2 regions of the Cohaesibacter sp. CAU 1516 genome follow, and region 2 is predicted to be linked to the other one. Evidence: riboswitches for the same ligand, from Rfam matches in the RefSeq annotation. Region 2 holds a riboswitch; the other holds the start of a gene.
What was found. A riboswitch is a leader RNA that binds a small molecule or an ion and turns the genes downstream of it on or off. The one in region 2 is predicted to bind cobalamin.
Positions count from the first base shown of each region.

Region 1: linked by a shared signal. The riboswitch ahead of FDK21_RS06500 (DUF4198 domain-containing protein) and the one ahead of FDK21_RS17140 (ABC transporter substrate-binding protein) in region 2 are both predicted to bind cobalamin.

Region 1 covers NZ_VANT01000001.1:1,421,602-1,428,928, reverse strand. The annotation lists gene cbiQ (cobalt ECF transporter T component CbiQ) at 1-731, opposite strand, end outside; gene FDK21_RS06510 (cobalt ABC transporter permease) at 754-1,437, opposite strand; gene cbiM (cobalt transporter CbiM) at 1,434-2,051, opposite strand; gene FDK21_RS06500 (DUF4198 domain-containing protein) at 2,081-2,872, opposite strand; cobalamin riboswitch at 3,030-3,254, opposite strand; gene cobO (cob(I)yrinic acid a,c-diamide adenosyltransferase) at 3,416-4,042, opposite strand; gene cobN (cobaltochelatase subunit CobN) at 4,039-7,327, opposite strand, start outside.
Region 2 covers NZ_VANT01000007.1:221,266-228,592, reverse strand. The annotation lists gene FDK21_RS17155 (alpha/beta hydrolase) at 1-371, opposite strand, end outside; gene FDK21_RS17150 (hypothetical protein) at 433-822, opposite strand; gene FDK21_RS17145 (IclR family transcriptional regulator) at 1,006-1,782, shown strand; cobalamin riboswitch at 1,853-2,062, shown strand; gene FDK21_RS17140 (ABC transporter substrate-binding protein) at 2,190-3,275, shown strand; gene FDK21_RS17135 (iron ABC transporter permease) at 3,275-4,399, shown strand; gene FDK21_RS17130 (ABC transporter ATP-binding protein) at 4,396-5,169, shown strand; gene FDK21_RS17125 ((2Fe-2S) ferredoxin domain-containing protein) at 5,166-5,912, shown strand; gene FDK21_RS17120 (SDR family oxidoreductase) at 6,032-6,778, opposite strand; gene FDK21_RS17115 (histidine phosphatase family protein) at 7,018-7,327, opposite strand, start outside.

The DNA of each region.
Region 1 (7,327 bases), on a different contig from region 2:
GTGAAGGCCATGGTGTCGAGTAGATGAAACTGCCCCTGAAAGCCCCGGCATTTCATCGCCTTCATGATGCGTTCAGAGCGTTCGAAAGACCGGATGAGCAGCATGCCCACCAGATATCCGACGCTTTGATAGGTGTGCCAGCTGTTGGTTGGCACAAAGCCGCGACATTTCATGGCTGTCCGCAGGCGATGATATTCCGCATGCAGAACTTCAATATAACGCACGGTGAACAATAGAAGATGGACCAGCGCCTCAGGCACTTTCAGACGTGCCAGTGCGTGGCCGAGCGTCACCGCTTCCAGCGTGCCAACCAGCGACATGGTCACCATCACAATCGCATTGGCTTTGAGCAGGATGACAACTGCCTGATTCAGGCCTTCATAACTGGCAGCAAAGCCCCACAGCGTAAACATTGTTTCGCCCGGCGTGGTGAAGGGCAACATCACCAGAAGAAAGGCGATGAAGCCATCCATCATTGCAACCCGCTTGGCGGTTGACCAGAAGGGCAACCGTGCCTGAGTCATCAGAATGACGGCAAACAGCAGAGCACATGCCAGAATGGACATACTGGTCAGCTGAACCGCAGTGATCGCAAAAGCGGCGACACTGACAACCCGAACGCGCGGATCCAATTGGCGGATCCATAGTCGGTTGGAGACAAGCTTGATTGCCTCCTGCGACATTCCCTGTTCGGTTTTGATCTGGCCGGCCTGTTCCAGCAAATCACTCATGCATGTGCTCCACGTAATGCCATCAGTTGTTGCTATTGGTTTGCTTGCGGCGGGCAACCAGATAGAAACCAACCCCGAAGAGACCAAAGATATAACCTACACCGCCAAGAATGGACTGCATGTCATTCTTTTCTTTGTAGGCGGCGACTTCCTTGTAGAGGGGTTTGACTTCCCGGCGGACCGCCGAGGCGATGTCGGACTTGAAGGCCTTCAACTCGCTTTGCACCCCTTGGCTGATCAGCGCCTGCAAAAGGGCAGGGTCCACAGCTGTACCAGCAGTTGGCGATGCAGTTGCTTCGGCAGTTGTGGTCGAAGCAACGATCTTGTCGTTTGGCTTGTTCTCTGCCTTTACATCGTCAGAAGAAAAGATGTCCGGCAATTCATCCACTTCCATCTGGTAGGTGGCAATATGACCTTGCCCCAGATTGGCGCGGAATTCCAAAGCAATGGCTTGTTTTGGCGTATACTGGAAGACACCATCTTCATCGGTCTTGGTCTCGCCGAGCTTGTTGCCGTCCATGTCGAAGACTTCGACCACGGTGTCAACCGCCATGTCACCGCTGGAAAAGCCGATTTCCCCTTCGATATAGGTATCCTCGGCATAGGCAGAAACGACCACCTTGTGGGCCTGTGCAGGCAGTGCCATGACACTGGCCATCAGCAGCGCCCCACCGGCAATCGAGACTATGTGTTTGTTCAGTTTCATGATTTTTGGCTCATAACATGGAAGAGTTCTGGCTTGACGCGATAGATCAGATAAACCGCAGCAGCACTCAACAATCCTTCAACGATCATCACCGGAATATGGGCAATGAAAACCAGTTTGGCGGCGGCGACAAATGTCTCACCCGACAAGCCGAGGCTGATTGCCACAAACAAGGTTGTGAGCGAAACAGCCAACCCACCGGCAATGCCACCAATCACAGCAACAGAGCGGGCAGAGGCCGCACGCAGGATCATTGGGCGGGCCAACAAGCCGACGATCACCGCTGGACCAGCAATATTCAGGGCATTGACGCCAAGTACAGAGATGCCGCCAAAGGCGAAAAACACCGCTTGCAGCAACAGACCGACAAACAAGGCAGGAAAGGCTGCCCAGCCCAGAATGATGCCAGCTAGTCCATTCATGATCAGGTGTACACTGGAGAATCCGAGCGGCACGTGAATGAGCGAGGCGACAAAAAAGGTCGCACTCAACACACCGGCTGCCGGGATCAGTTCCATATCCAGTTTGCGAAGGCCCATTACCAGGCCGCCCACAGACAGGGCGGCACCGGCAATGACAACTTCGTTGGTCAGGGCGCCATCAATGATATGCATGACTTGGCTCCTTCACCAATGAGGAGGGACTACTTGACATCATAAGCCCGGATCCAGATGACAGCATCCTGAGACAGTTCTTTGCCTTCATGCTCAGTGTCAGGACCGGACCCCAAAGCAGCAAAACCCCAGAAACCGGCTTTTGGAATGCCGAAGGAGAAATAGCCATTGTCGTCGGAGAGTGCGACGATTGCGCCACCAGGCATGCCGCCAGCTTTTGGCTCGGTTGCGGCATTTGTTTCCATGTCGGGTTCAGCAGACAGATATTCGATTTCGATTTCCGCGCCAGCAACCGGTTTGCCATTGGTCAAAACGCGGCCGGTGAAGGTCGATCCGGCCAGAATGTTGGTTGGCTTGTTCAGTGGAACAATCTCGGTCTTCAGGCCAACGGGCTCGTTCCAGTTGGTCGGAATGCCGCCTTTGTTGATGTAGGACTTGGTGATCTGCTGAATGTAGATATCTTCGCTGCCTTCATAATAAGGTGCAGGCTCGACCACGACGATATAGTCGCCATTGCGTTTGGCTTTCAGGGTGCCTTCGAAGGCTGCAGCTTCGTTGCTTTCACCTTTGAAGGTGATCGGCTTCAAGCTGTCCATCAGATCGATTTTCTTGTCTTTGAAAACCGCAAAGAAGGCATTTGGTTTGCCCATATCCATGGCATGGCCATTTTCCATCGGGTGCCAAAAAATCAGTTTGAACGGAACATTGCCTGCTTTTTCCAGATTGACTTCCGGCGTGTAAGCCAGCTGGAAGTGAGCCTGCGCTGCTGAGGACAGAAGCATGGTCGCTGCTATGAGGGAAGCGGAAAGCGTTTTAAGCACGATAATCTCCTTTGGCATTTTGCCAATTTTTGGAGACGCGTAGGAGGTATTCAGTTTCTTGGGGAAGGACCCTGACAAGTGTGACGCTGCCAGACCCGCTCTTCACCAAACGCACACCCCGGCGTCTTGTTAAGAGTGCCACATGCGACACGATTGTCTCATGCGACGGCCTGATGGCAGGTCTCCTGGCTCACGGGTCTTGGCTCGAGCATCTCACCTTCCCAATCCCGAAAGGATCAGTGGTATACCGAGATGCCGGCTATCCGTTTACAGTTACGGGGGTAGCCATGGATTCAGCCCCTGTTGGGTACGCCTCACCATGTTCCCTTTTCATCTCATTGCCGCGCCTGGGCAAATAAGAACCATCATGCGATCATTTTTAGAACCGCCCCTTAGTCCCGTCAACGGCACCAAAGGCGATCCTTCTTGCATTTCTCTTTAGGTATAGTTTTTGAACGTGTAACTACCTAAGACTAAGGCTTAATCCATTGATCAAGCCTATGACTTGAGTGAAATCAAATCGCAAAAAATTATACGATATGATCAGAACTCAATGCCCTCCTGAGCCTTCACTCCGTCGCGGAATGGATGCTTGATCAGGGTCATTTCTGTCACCAGATCAGCCACTTCGATCAACTCATCCTTGGCGTTGCGACCCGTAATGACCACATGCGTGTCCTCAGGCTTGTCATTGACCAGAAAATCAACCACTTCCTCAATGGGCAGGTAATCGTATCGCAGGACGATATTGAGTTCATCAAGCAGCACGAACTGATTCTCAGGATTGAGAATTTCTGCCTTGGCAGCCGCCCAGGCAGCTTGCGCATTCTCGATGTCTTTCTGACGGTCTTGCGTTTCCCAGGTAAAGCCTTCGCCCATCGACTTGATGGTCACCTGATCGGGGAACTTCTCGAGCATGACCTTTTCGCCAGAATTCCAAGCCCCTTTGACGAACTGGATGACCGATATCTTGTGGCCATGACCCAGCGACCGGAACGCCATGCCGAACGCGGCAGAGGATTTCCCCTTGCCCTTACCGGTATGCACGATGATCAGACCTTTCTCGATGGTCTTGGTTGCCAGAATCTTGTCACGAGCGGCTTTTTTCTTGGCCATTTTTTCTGCGTGACGGGCATTTTGCTCTTCTTCAGTCAGTTGTTTTTTGATCATCCATTCATTTCCTCAAATGCGCCAGCGGATTGTCGAGATTGCTGGCTGTCTTCCAACATGAAGGCGGCACTGTTGGACCGAGGGACCCACAGGCCGCGCTCAATTGCCTCCAGAAAACGGTCCACCATATCATCATAGGCGGGCCGGTTCTTCTCTTTCAAGAAGTCAGCGACTTCTTCGTCTTCGATATAGGACTCGTACAATTGGTCAAAATGGTGGTCACCAACCGCATTGGTGGTTGCGGCAAAGGCAAAGAGATAGTCGAGCGTTGCAGCCATCTCGAATGCGCCCTTATAGCCATGACGCATGACACCTGCGATCCATTTGGGGTTCGAGGCACGACCACGCACAACGCGGGCAATTTCTTCATCAAGCGTCCGGATGACTGGGCGCTCAGCCCGAGAATGGTCATTGTGATAGACCTTAGGCGCGGAGCCCCTGAAGGTCTCTACACTGGCTGCCAGACCACCTTCGAACTGATAATAATCATCAGAATCAAGCAGATCATGCTCGCGGTTGTCTTGGTTTTGAATGACCGCATCCACTTTGGACAAGCGGGTCTTGAGATGGTCGGCTGCCTCACCGCCAAAATCGCCAGCGCCATAGGCAAAGCCACCCCAAGCAACAAACGCTTCGGCAAAGTCAGAGCGCTTGTCCCAGATCTTTTCATCAATCAGGGCCTGAAGGCCAGCACCATAGGCCCCCGGCATTGAGCCAAACACCCGGAAGGTCGCTTGCCGCTGGGCCAGATCACCAGACAGGCCCTTGGCTTCAGCCTCGGCGCGTTCACGTTTGACACGGGCAGCCAACGGGTTGGCATCCTCAGGTTCTTCCAACGCCGCAACTTTGCGGACCGCACTGTCAAACAAGTCGATCTGATGCGGGAAGGCGTCGCGGAAGAAACCGGATATACGCAAGGTCACATCAACGCGCGGCCTTTGCAACTCGGACAGTTTGATCACTTCAACGCCGGTCACGCGGCCCGAAGCGGATTCCCAAACCGGGCGTACCCCAAGCAAGGCAAGCGCTTGGGCAATGTCATCCCCGCCGGTGCGCATATTGGCGGTGCCCCAACAGGTCAGCACGATTGCTTGAAGCCATTCGCCTTCATCCTGAAAATGCCGTTCCAAAAGCCGCTGGGCCGACAATTCACCGATCGTCCATGCGGTTTTTGATGGCACAGAGCGCACATCAACCGCAAAGAAATTCCGCCCGGTCGGCAAAACGTCGGGACGACCGCGGGTGGGGGCACCCGACGGACCGGGAGGGACGAAAGCTCCGGACAAGCCAGCCTTCAAATGACGAAACTCATCGACGCCACAGGCAGCAATAGTCGGTGTCAGCTCATGATCGATCCAGTCAAGCACCGCTTTGGCCTTGTGCCAATCAGCGGGACAAGAGATTTCCTTGGCCACCAGCTTTTGGGCCAACAGCTCAATCCGTTCTACCGCATCGCCCGCATGACGCCACAGGGCTTCAGACTGTTGTTGCAGGATCTCTGGCATTGCCCCGTCCCAAGGGGCAGCAAAATCGCAATCAATCGGATTGAAGCATTCATTGGCAAGGACAAGGCCCAGATCATCACTGATCGCGCGATGAAGAGAATGATCCTTATCGTCATTGCCACGCGGCACCCGCGCAATCGCCACCATCAGGTCCGTGCGATAGCTGCCTTCCGGAGATTGCCCCAGAATATGCAGACCATCGCGGATTTGCAGCTCCTTGAGGTCACACAAATGAGCGTCGAGCTGCTGCAAGGCGGCTTCATTGTCGTCGTCCATCGCCACCCCGGCATCCTTGTCAAGGCCGGTGCGGGTGGCCAGAAAGCGGATTTCTTCGAGCAACTTTTCCGAGCGCCGCGGATCCACCCCTTGGGCGGTGTAAAACTCATCGACCAAGGCTTCGAGTTCTTCGCCAGCCCCATGGGATTCGGCCCGCGTCAGCGGTGGCGTCAAATGGTCGATAATCACTGCGCTGGTCCTGCGTTTTGCCTGACAGCCTTCGCCGGGATCATTGACAATGAACGGATAAAGATGTGGCACAGGGCCCAGAATGGCTTCCGGATAGCAAGCCTCGCTCAAGGCCAAGGCCTTGCCGGGTAACCATTCCAGATTGCCATGCTTGCCCGCATGGATCACCGCGTGCATGCCAAATTTCTCGCGCAGCCAGACATAAAAGGCGAAATAATTGTGCGGTGGCACCAGATCCGGATCGTGATAGGTTTCCTTCGGATCGATATTGTAGCCACGCGCAGGCTGAACGCCAACGACCAGATTGCCAAAGCGATGGATCGCCAATTGAAAAGCCCCATCGCGCACCATCGGATCCTGATCGGCTGGCCCCCAGCGACCGGTAATTTCGGAGCGCACCTTTTCCGGCAATTGATCAAACATCGCCTGATAGTCAGAAACGGACAACTGCACGTCGCTGATCCGTTCCGTTTCGCCCAAGGCGTTGGTGGGACCCGCCAAAATCTGCTGCATCAAAGCGTCGGAATCCGCAGGAAGCCCGTCAATCTGATAGCCATCCGCCAGCAAAGATTGCATCAAGCCAACCGCAGACGCCGGGCTATCCAGACCAACACCATTGGCAATGCGGCTATCCTTGTTGGGATAGTTGGCCATGATAATCGCCAGTTTGCGATCCGCTTCTTTGCTTTGACGCAACCGTGTCCAGCCAGCCGCCATCTTGGCCACAAAAGCCACCCGGTTGTCATGTGGCACCAATCGGACGGGTTTGAATTCGGTTGCTTTATCCAGCGCGCCTTCTTCTTTGAAGGCGATGGCACGCGAAAGAATGCGTCCATCAAGCTCTGGCAACACCACATGCATCGCCAAATCGCGGGCCGACAGACCACGCGGGCTCTCCACCCACGCTTCCTCGCTGGAGCCGGACAGGATCACCTGAAGGATTGGACAACCATAGACATCAAGGAAAGTCGGCTCATAACGCTGCCCGGCCTTCGACAAGGCGAAGGCGGATGTATTGAGGAACACCGCGGGGCGAAACGTTTCAAACGTCTTGTTGAGAAATTCCTGTGCCTCAGCGTCCTTGAGGCTCGGCACGAAGAAGGCAATGGCATGGAGTCCATTGGCTTCCAACGCCTTGCACAAGGCATCAATCGGCGCGGTGAGGGCACTTTGAATATAGGACCGGTAAACGAAGATCGGCACCACTGGCCGCTCCTCTTTGCCTTCAAACAAACTGATATAAGCCTCAAGCCCATCATCGCCACTAAAGCTACGACCTTCATGCAAAATGCCGACACGGGGCAGGGCGAGAGGC
Region 2 (7,327 bases):
AGCTGCAGCGCAACATTGCCACCGAAAGACGACCCCATAAAGATCGGATCTTCGAGCTCCAGCGCATCGCAAAAGGCGAGGATGAATTTCATAAAGTGGTCGGCCGTGAGCTTGTATTCCTCTTTCCACCATTCCTTGTTTGTCGGCGGATCCGATTTGCCATGTCGGGCCAGATCATAGGCGATGACGTCATACCGGGCTGTGATGTCCGGATCTTCGAGCAGATCGCGCCATTGATGATTGTGACAACCAGCCGTGTGCTGACAGACAAGAGGCTGCCCCTGTCCGTTGCGGAGATAGAAGACCTTATATTCGCAGCCATCCACATCGATGGTTACATACCGACCCACAACCGGAGAGTGCTTGACCATCAGGTTCCCCCTAAAGAATTTGTATCGTGACCGTGTGCGGTGGCGCCGCATGCGGTTTGGCTCAGACAGGCACGCCCACTTTGCGCAACAGCTCAAATTGAATGGTGAAATTGCGAAGATTTTGCATTAGGACAAGCAAGTTGCCTTCCAGCTTGAGATCGCGCCGGAAGCTCGCAGACCAAATGCCGTGATACATCGGGTTGGGAATAGGCTGCGCAAATTCCCGCCAGGTATCTGGGCTGGCACGCAAGGCAAAATCGTAGGAATCAAGAGGGCCGGGATTGATATTGATTTCATGCACCTTGCCATCCAACATACGAACGATCGCCTTGGCGAGGCCCATATCCAGCAGGTAGGTGCAGGTAAAGTGACGAGCCATTGCGCCAATGGCGGCATCATTGTCCGAGGCTTGACTGAATCTGGTCGCCCAGTCTCTAACACTCAAGGCCATGCGCTCCTCCCCAACCACACGGTGAATATGTGACAAAATTCAAATACTTTTGCCTTGAAAGATGTTCTGATATATGTTTATTGTTCAGTATATGGAACGTCTTTCTATGTACAAAACCATATCCGGGTGTATGGAAGCTTGTCAAGATAGAAAAGAAACTTCAAAAAAAGACGACGAGGAATTATGGACAATCCAACACCAAAACTAGTACCTGCGGTTGAAAGAGCGTCGCGCATTCTGGATTTTGTTGCTCGCAGTCGGACACACCCGACCGTGTCGAAGCTGGCGCAGGAACTGAATCTTGCGAAAAGCTCGGTTCATACGCTTTGTCAAACGCTTGTGGAGCTAAATCTGCTGATCAAGCGGTCCGATCAAGCCTACCAGTTGGGCCCCCATGTCATGCGCTGGTCCAATGCCTTCAATCGACAATCTGACGTTGCAACAGAGTTTGCATCCATTTGGGACACCGAGACCGAAATGCCTGGAGCGACCATCACATTGACGGTCAGAGACGGAGCAGAAGTTGTATATATAGCCGCGCGCAATTCCGAATTTAGTCACTCTTTGATAGAATTTCGTGCCGGAATGCGGCTTCCCGCAGCCTTCACGGCAACGGGAAAGGCCTTCCTCAGCTCGATGAGTGATTTCGAAGTCAAGCGCCTTTATGCAGACGGGTTGCCAGAACCGCGCACACCTTTCAGCGAACAGTCGATTGATGGGCTGCTGGAGGATTTGGCGGCCATTCGCAAACGTGGATATTCCATCGACAATCAGGAAGTGGCAGAAGGCATCATTTGCTTCGGCGCCCCGGTTCTGGACTCTCAGAATACGCCGATTGCCGGCATCGCCGTCAGTCTGCTGATTGAAGATGCCGACGAGACGGACCGTGAAAATCTGATTACCAATGTCAAACGAATCGCGAAACGCTTGTCTGTTCGCATGGGCGCCGATCTCGAATAGCGGTTTCCGGGATCGCTGGCTGATTTCAGACAAAGCGATAGATCCCCGATTGACAGCTGCTGCCGCATAGTGGATATATCTGTTCGTCGGTTTCCTTAACGGAATAAAAAGGGAATTCGGTGCGTGGCAGATGCATGAGCCTGTCACAAATCCGGAGCTGTCCCCGCAACTGTAAACAGAGAGCGCCCTCAAGCTGGCCACTGGATTGTACCAATCTGGGAAGGCCGGGGAGCGCAATGACCTGTAAGCCAGGAGACCTGCCGACATTCAATCATTCAACCCGGGCGGGGTGTCCTGGAGGAGGGTCTCATGACAATGCGCATGTCTCTGCGTCTTCGCCATATTGAATCTGATTGCATCAGACTTGCCCGACTTCGGTTGCCTTGCCGCATCTGGAGTACGGGACATTGCTTTCCAATATCTGGCTATCCGGCCTATCGCGTCTGGCGCGCGCGATCGCCTTCTTTGTGGCATTTGCTGCGGCTTATTCTGTTGCAACTGCAGCCCCTATCAACATCACCGATGACAGCGGTCGCACGCTGACCTTTGACAAACCATTGAAGCGCGCAGTCGTCTTCAACCGCTACAATGCTGAGTTCATTCGTGCGGTGGCTGGCATGGACGTGATCGTCGGTGTCGACAGTTGGGTGACGCGCGATCCCACCTACTGGCCGGACCTCAAGGAGGATATGCTTGTCGGGAAAGGGCAGCGAGAGCCAAATTACGAGGCGATCATTGCACAAGACCCCGATGTTGTGATCTTCCCCCGCAACGGCAGTTGGCAGGAGGCCATCAAGACGCTCGAGCCTTTCGACATTCCTGTTGTGGTACTGACCGGCTGGGATGTCCTCAAGCATGTCTCCAACATTACCGCCTTTGGCAAGATGTTCGACGCCGAGGAAAAGGCCGCCAAGCTCAACGCCTTCTATACTGGCAACATGGCGCTGTTGAAAAAACGGCTTGAAGGCGTAGAGCGCAAGACGGTCTATCTCGAGGAGAAAACGCCCTATCGTTCCGTGCTGCGTGGCTCCGGCTGGCATGACATGATCGAAGCGGCTGGCGGACGCAATATCTTTGAACATGTCGATATTGAAACCCAGCCCAAAGAGCGCGGAAGTGTCCACAATCATGAAGTGGACCCCGAAGCAATCCTCAAGGCACAGCCGGACATGATCATCAAGCTTCAGCCCGGCTCCTATCCGCTTCACCCGGAAAGCTTCTCACAGGCCTTCTTTGAAGCGCTAAAGGAACGTCCTGGTTTTGACGCACTGCCGGCAATCAAGAATGGTGATGCCTACCACATGAACTACTATCTGGCTGGAGGTTGTTCCAAGATGATTGGCGCGCTGTCGATTGCCAAATGGCTTTATCCAGACCGCTTCGAAGATGTTGATCCAGATGCGGTGATGAAAACATGGCTGGAGGATTTTCAGGGTGTCGCCTATCCGGGACGCTACTGGGCCAAGGTCTCCGAATGGGAAGCAGGTCAGTGATGAACAGGGCCTTCTCTCCATCGGAGGTCATCCCATCTGGGTCATCCGTTCAGGATCCATCGGGGGATATCCGGCGAGCCTATGCTCGCCGGACCATCCGTGCCTCCCTGATTTGCCTATCGGGCGTGCTGCTGCTGGCTCTGCTGTCGGTCTTTGCGGTTTCCCTTGGCGCCAATGACATTTCACTGCTTCAGGCCATTCAAATACTTCTTGGTCCCGTCCTGCCCGCCAATCTGTTTGCCGAAGTGTCCGTTCTGCAGGAGAAGGTCGTGATGCAACTGCGCCTGCCGCGCATCACCATGGCCCTCGTTGGCGGTGCCGGGCTGTCGGTCGCGGGCGTCATGATGCAGGGGATCACGCGCAATCCGCTGGTCAGTCCCTTCACCGTGGGCCTTTCCCCCGCTGCGGCCTTCGGGGCGGCGCTGGCCATCCTGTTGGGAGCTTTGCAAATGCCCGAACTGGGCACCTACATGATGGTTGGCGGCGCATTTGCCTCATCCATGCTGTGTGCCGGGATTGTTCTGGGGATTGCCGGTTTGAGTGGCATCTCCGCAACGACGATCATTCTGGCAGGTATCGGGTTGACCTATCTGTTCAGTGCCTTCACCGCGACCCTGCAATTTGTTGCCACGCAAGAGCAGCTAGCCGCGATCGTTCACTGGACATTCGGCTCATTGAATGCCGCCAGCTGGGATGAGGTAGGCTTCTCTGCTGTGATGCTTGCGATTGCCGCGCCTATTTTCTGGCGGATGGCATGGGCGCTCAATGCCATGGCTGCCGGAGAAGAAACCGCCGCCTCACTCGGCTACAATCTCAAAAGGGTTCGCCTCGTAACGGCGCTGCTTTCGGTGTTGATCACCGCCTGCATCATCGCCTTTACCGGGGTCATCGGCTTCATCGGGCTGGTCTCGCCCCACATTGCCCGGATGATGATCGGCAATGACCATCGTTGGCTGGTGCCTTTCTCGATGATTGTCGGGGCCTTTCTGCTGCTGGTTGCCGATACCATCGGCCGATCCCTCTTCTCACCCGCTGTCATCCCCGTCGGCATTGTCGTGGCCTATGTGGGCGTGCCGCTCTTCGTGCATTTGATCCTGAGACAACGCCGGAGGGCCATGCAATGATCCGCATAGACAAACTCACTCTGTCCTATGGCAAACGCACCATCCTTGACGCGATTTCCCTTGTCGTGAACAAGGGGGAATGCGTCGGACTGCTCGGGGCCAATGGAGCGGGCAAGAGCACATTGCTCAAATGTGTGGCGCGGCTGGCAGCGCCTGACAGCGGTCAGATCGATGTGGCGGGCAAGGCAATCGAGGCCTATTCACGCCGCGATTATGCCCGCCATGTTGCCTATGTGCCCCAGCATATCCCGGATGATGTGGCGCTATCCGTGGTCGATCTGGTTCAGTTGGGGCGCACGCCACACTTGACCGGCAAGTTGGGCGCACAGGATCGCGAGATGGTGATTGCCGCTCTTGAGCGGGTCAACATGGTCCATCACGCTTTTTCTGAGGTGTCCACCCTTTCGGGTGGGGAACGCCAACGTGTTGCCATCGCCCGGGCTCTAGTGCAGGAGCCTCAGATCCTGCTGCTCGATGAGCCAACCTCGGCGCTGGATCTCAAATATCAGATGGAGACGATGTCCCTCATCCGCACGCTTGCTGCCGAGACCGAGATGACAATCATCATCGCCGTTCATGATCTCTCCCTCGCCGCACGCTATTGCTCCCGCTTGGCGTTGCTTGCCGAGGGACGCATTCGGGCTCTTGGATCGTGGCAGGCAGTTCTGACGCCCAATCACATCCGCCATGCCTATCAGGTCGAAGCCCTAGTCGGCGCTGTTCAGTCCTACCCTTACGTATTGCCGATCGAGAGTGGGGATCCCCAATGAAACCAGCCATTCTGTTGCTCGCAAAGGCCGCCATGGCGGCAAAACCCAGAGAGGAAATGCAAGGATTGTGCGACGCCATTGCTGCCAGAAATCCGCATTATCTCGTTACCTATGCCTTGCAGGAACTTGGGACACCATCCTTGCGTGCCCGCCTGACAGAGCTCGCGGACCAAAAGGCTGAAGAGGTCGTCATCATCTCGCTGATCTTCCCGATGGAGCCGGCTTTTCCGGGCTGGATCAAGAAATCGGTGCATCGCTGGATCGCACAGCGCAAAAGTGCGGACTTCCCGCGCATCAGGATTGCCCATCCGCCCATCACTCAGACAGATAAGCTCGGAGAGATGATAGACGCGCTCGTCCGGTCAGCCGAGCAAAGCGATGTGGTGCAGGAGGCTGTCAAAATTCCCAAAGGAAGTGTTGTGCCCGATCAGAAATATCGTCTTCTGGTCTGTATGGGTGGGGCCTGCAATGATGCGGGCGCAAGCACCCTGTTCAACCATGTCCGGTCTGAGCAGGACCGCTTGAAACTGAGGGACAAAGGGGCTGGCATGATGAGTTGCAAGACCAGTTGCCTTGGTCCATGCAGCCTTGCACCTGTCATTCAGGTCTGGCCGGAAGGCACGATCTATGGCGGGGTGGACGAGCAGGATATCGACCGCATTCTGGACCGTCACATCGCAAAGGGAGAGCCGATTGACGTCCTCAGCTATCCTTTGAACGGCAAGAAACAGGGACTGAAGTGAGGGAGCATTGGTCTGAATTTGGGCCGGGTTCCCGATATCCATGCTTTTGTTGCCATCAGCAATATCGGGTATCACGGCCCAAGTTTGTATCAGTTCGTGCTGGAATCCCAATCGCGGGGTTATCGTCCCCCGGTCACATCGAGGATGCCACCTGTGCAATAGCTAGCCTCTTCAGAGCATAGCCAGGCAATGGCCGAACCTACCTCGTGCGCAGTTCCGGGTCTGGCTATGGGAATGGCTTTGCTCAATCGTTCAGCTCTGTCCGGTTGGCCTCCGCTTGCATGCAAGTCCGTTTCAATCAGACCCGGCCGGATGGCATTGACGCGAATCCCCTGACCTGCGAGCTCTTTGGAAAGACCCAGCGTCAATGTGTCGATCGCCCCTTTGCTGGCGGCATAATCGACATATTCGAACGGCGATCCAAGGCGAGCAGCAGCAGAGGATACAAGCACGATCGCAGCATCCTTTCCGGTCTTCTGGTCAGGCAAACGTCTTGCAGCTTCGCGGGCAAACAGGACCGCTCCCAAGACGTTGGTGTCAAAGATGGTTTTCAGGCGTTCAATGGACATTTCGGCAAGCGGCATGGACGGCGCAACGACACCGGCATTGACCACGACGGCATCCAGCCCGCCAAATGTCGAGATCGTCTCGTCAAATGCCCGCACCACATGGTCTTCCTGAACCGTATCCCCCTGAATGGCAATCGCTTCGGCGCCCTTTGCGCGGATCTCTTCCACAGCCTGCTGCGCAGCGTCATGATCCCCACGATAGGTGAAGGCGATGTTCCATCCCTGGCCCGCCATGATCAGGGCAGTGGCCCGCCCGATGCCTCTGGAGCCCCCGCTAATGAGAACAGTTTTGGTCATAGATTTGGATCCTCCAGATTTCAGAAATTTGCATTATACAGGCCCCCAAGTCACTCCCAGATCCCCGGCGAGTCAATATACTGATGATGTGGTCTTTCGACACACCGTTTCCTGCAAGCACGACCCCTTGCAGACATGGACCAGCGGCCACCTCTCGGGTGTCAACTCTGATGCTTGATCAAGCCAAGCTTTCGGTCCCTCTGCCCTGTCAGAAATGCCCCGCCATGACACATATTTTTCTAACTCCAAATGGTTTCAGTGCCATGGTCCAGCAGATGCACCACGCCTTGCGGTTCTTGCAGGCGCAAGATCTGTTCATCGGACAGTCCGAGATAAACACCGCGGATCACTTTGCCAATTTGGCCATGGGCGACGGCGATGGTGGGGCCGATCAGGCTGTCGAGCCATTGGGTTGCGCGCTTGCGCATATCGTCCATGGTTTCACCATCAGGGGCGCCGAAATACCAGTCATAGTCAGGCTTTCCCGCCATATGATCGGGGAACTGCTCTTCCATTTCTGCGCGTTTCAGACCGCTCAGCTTGCCGAGA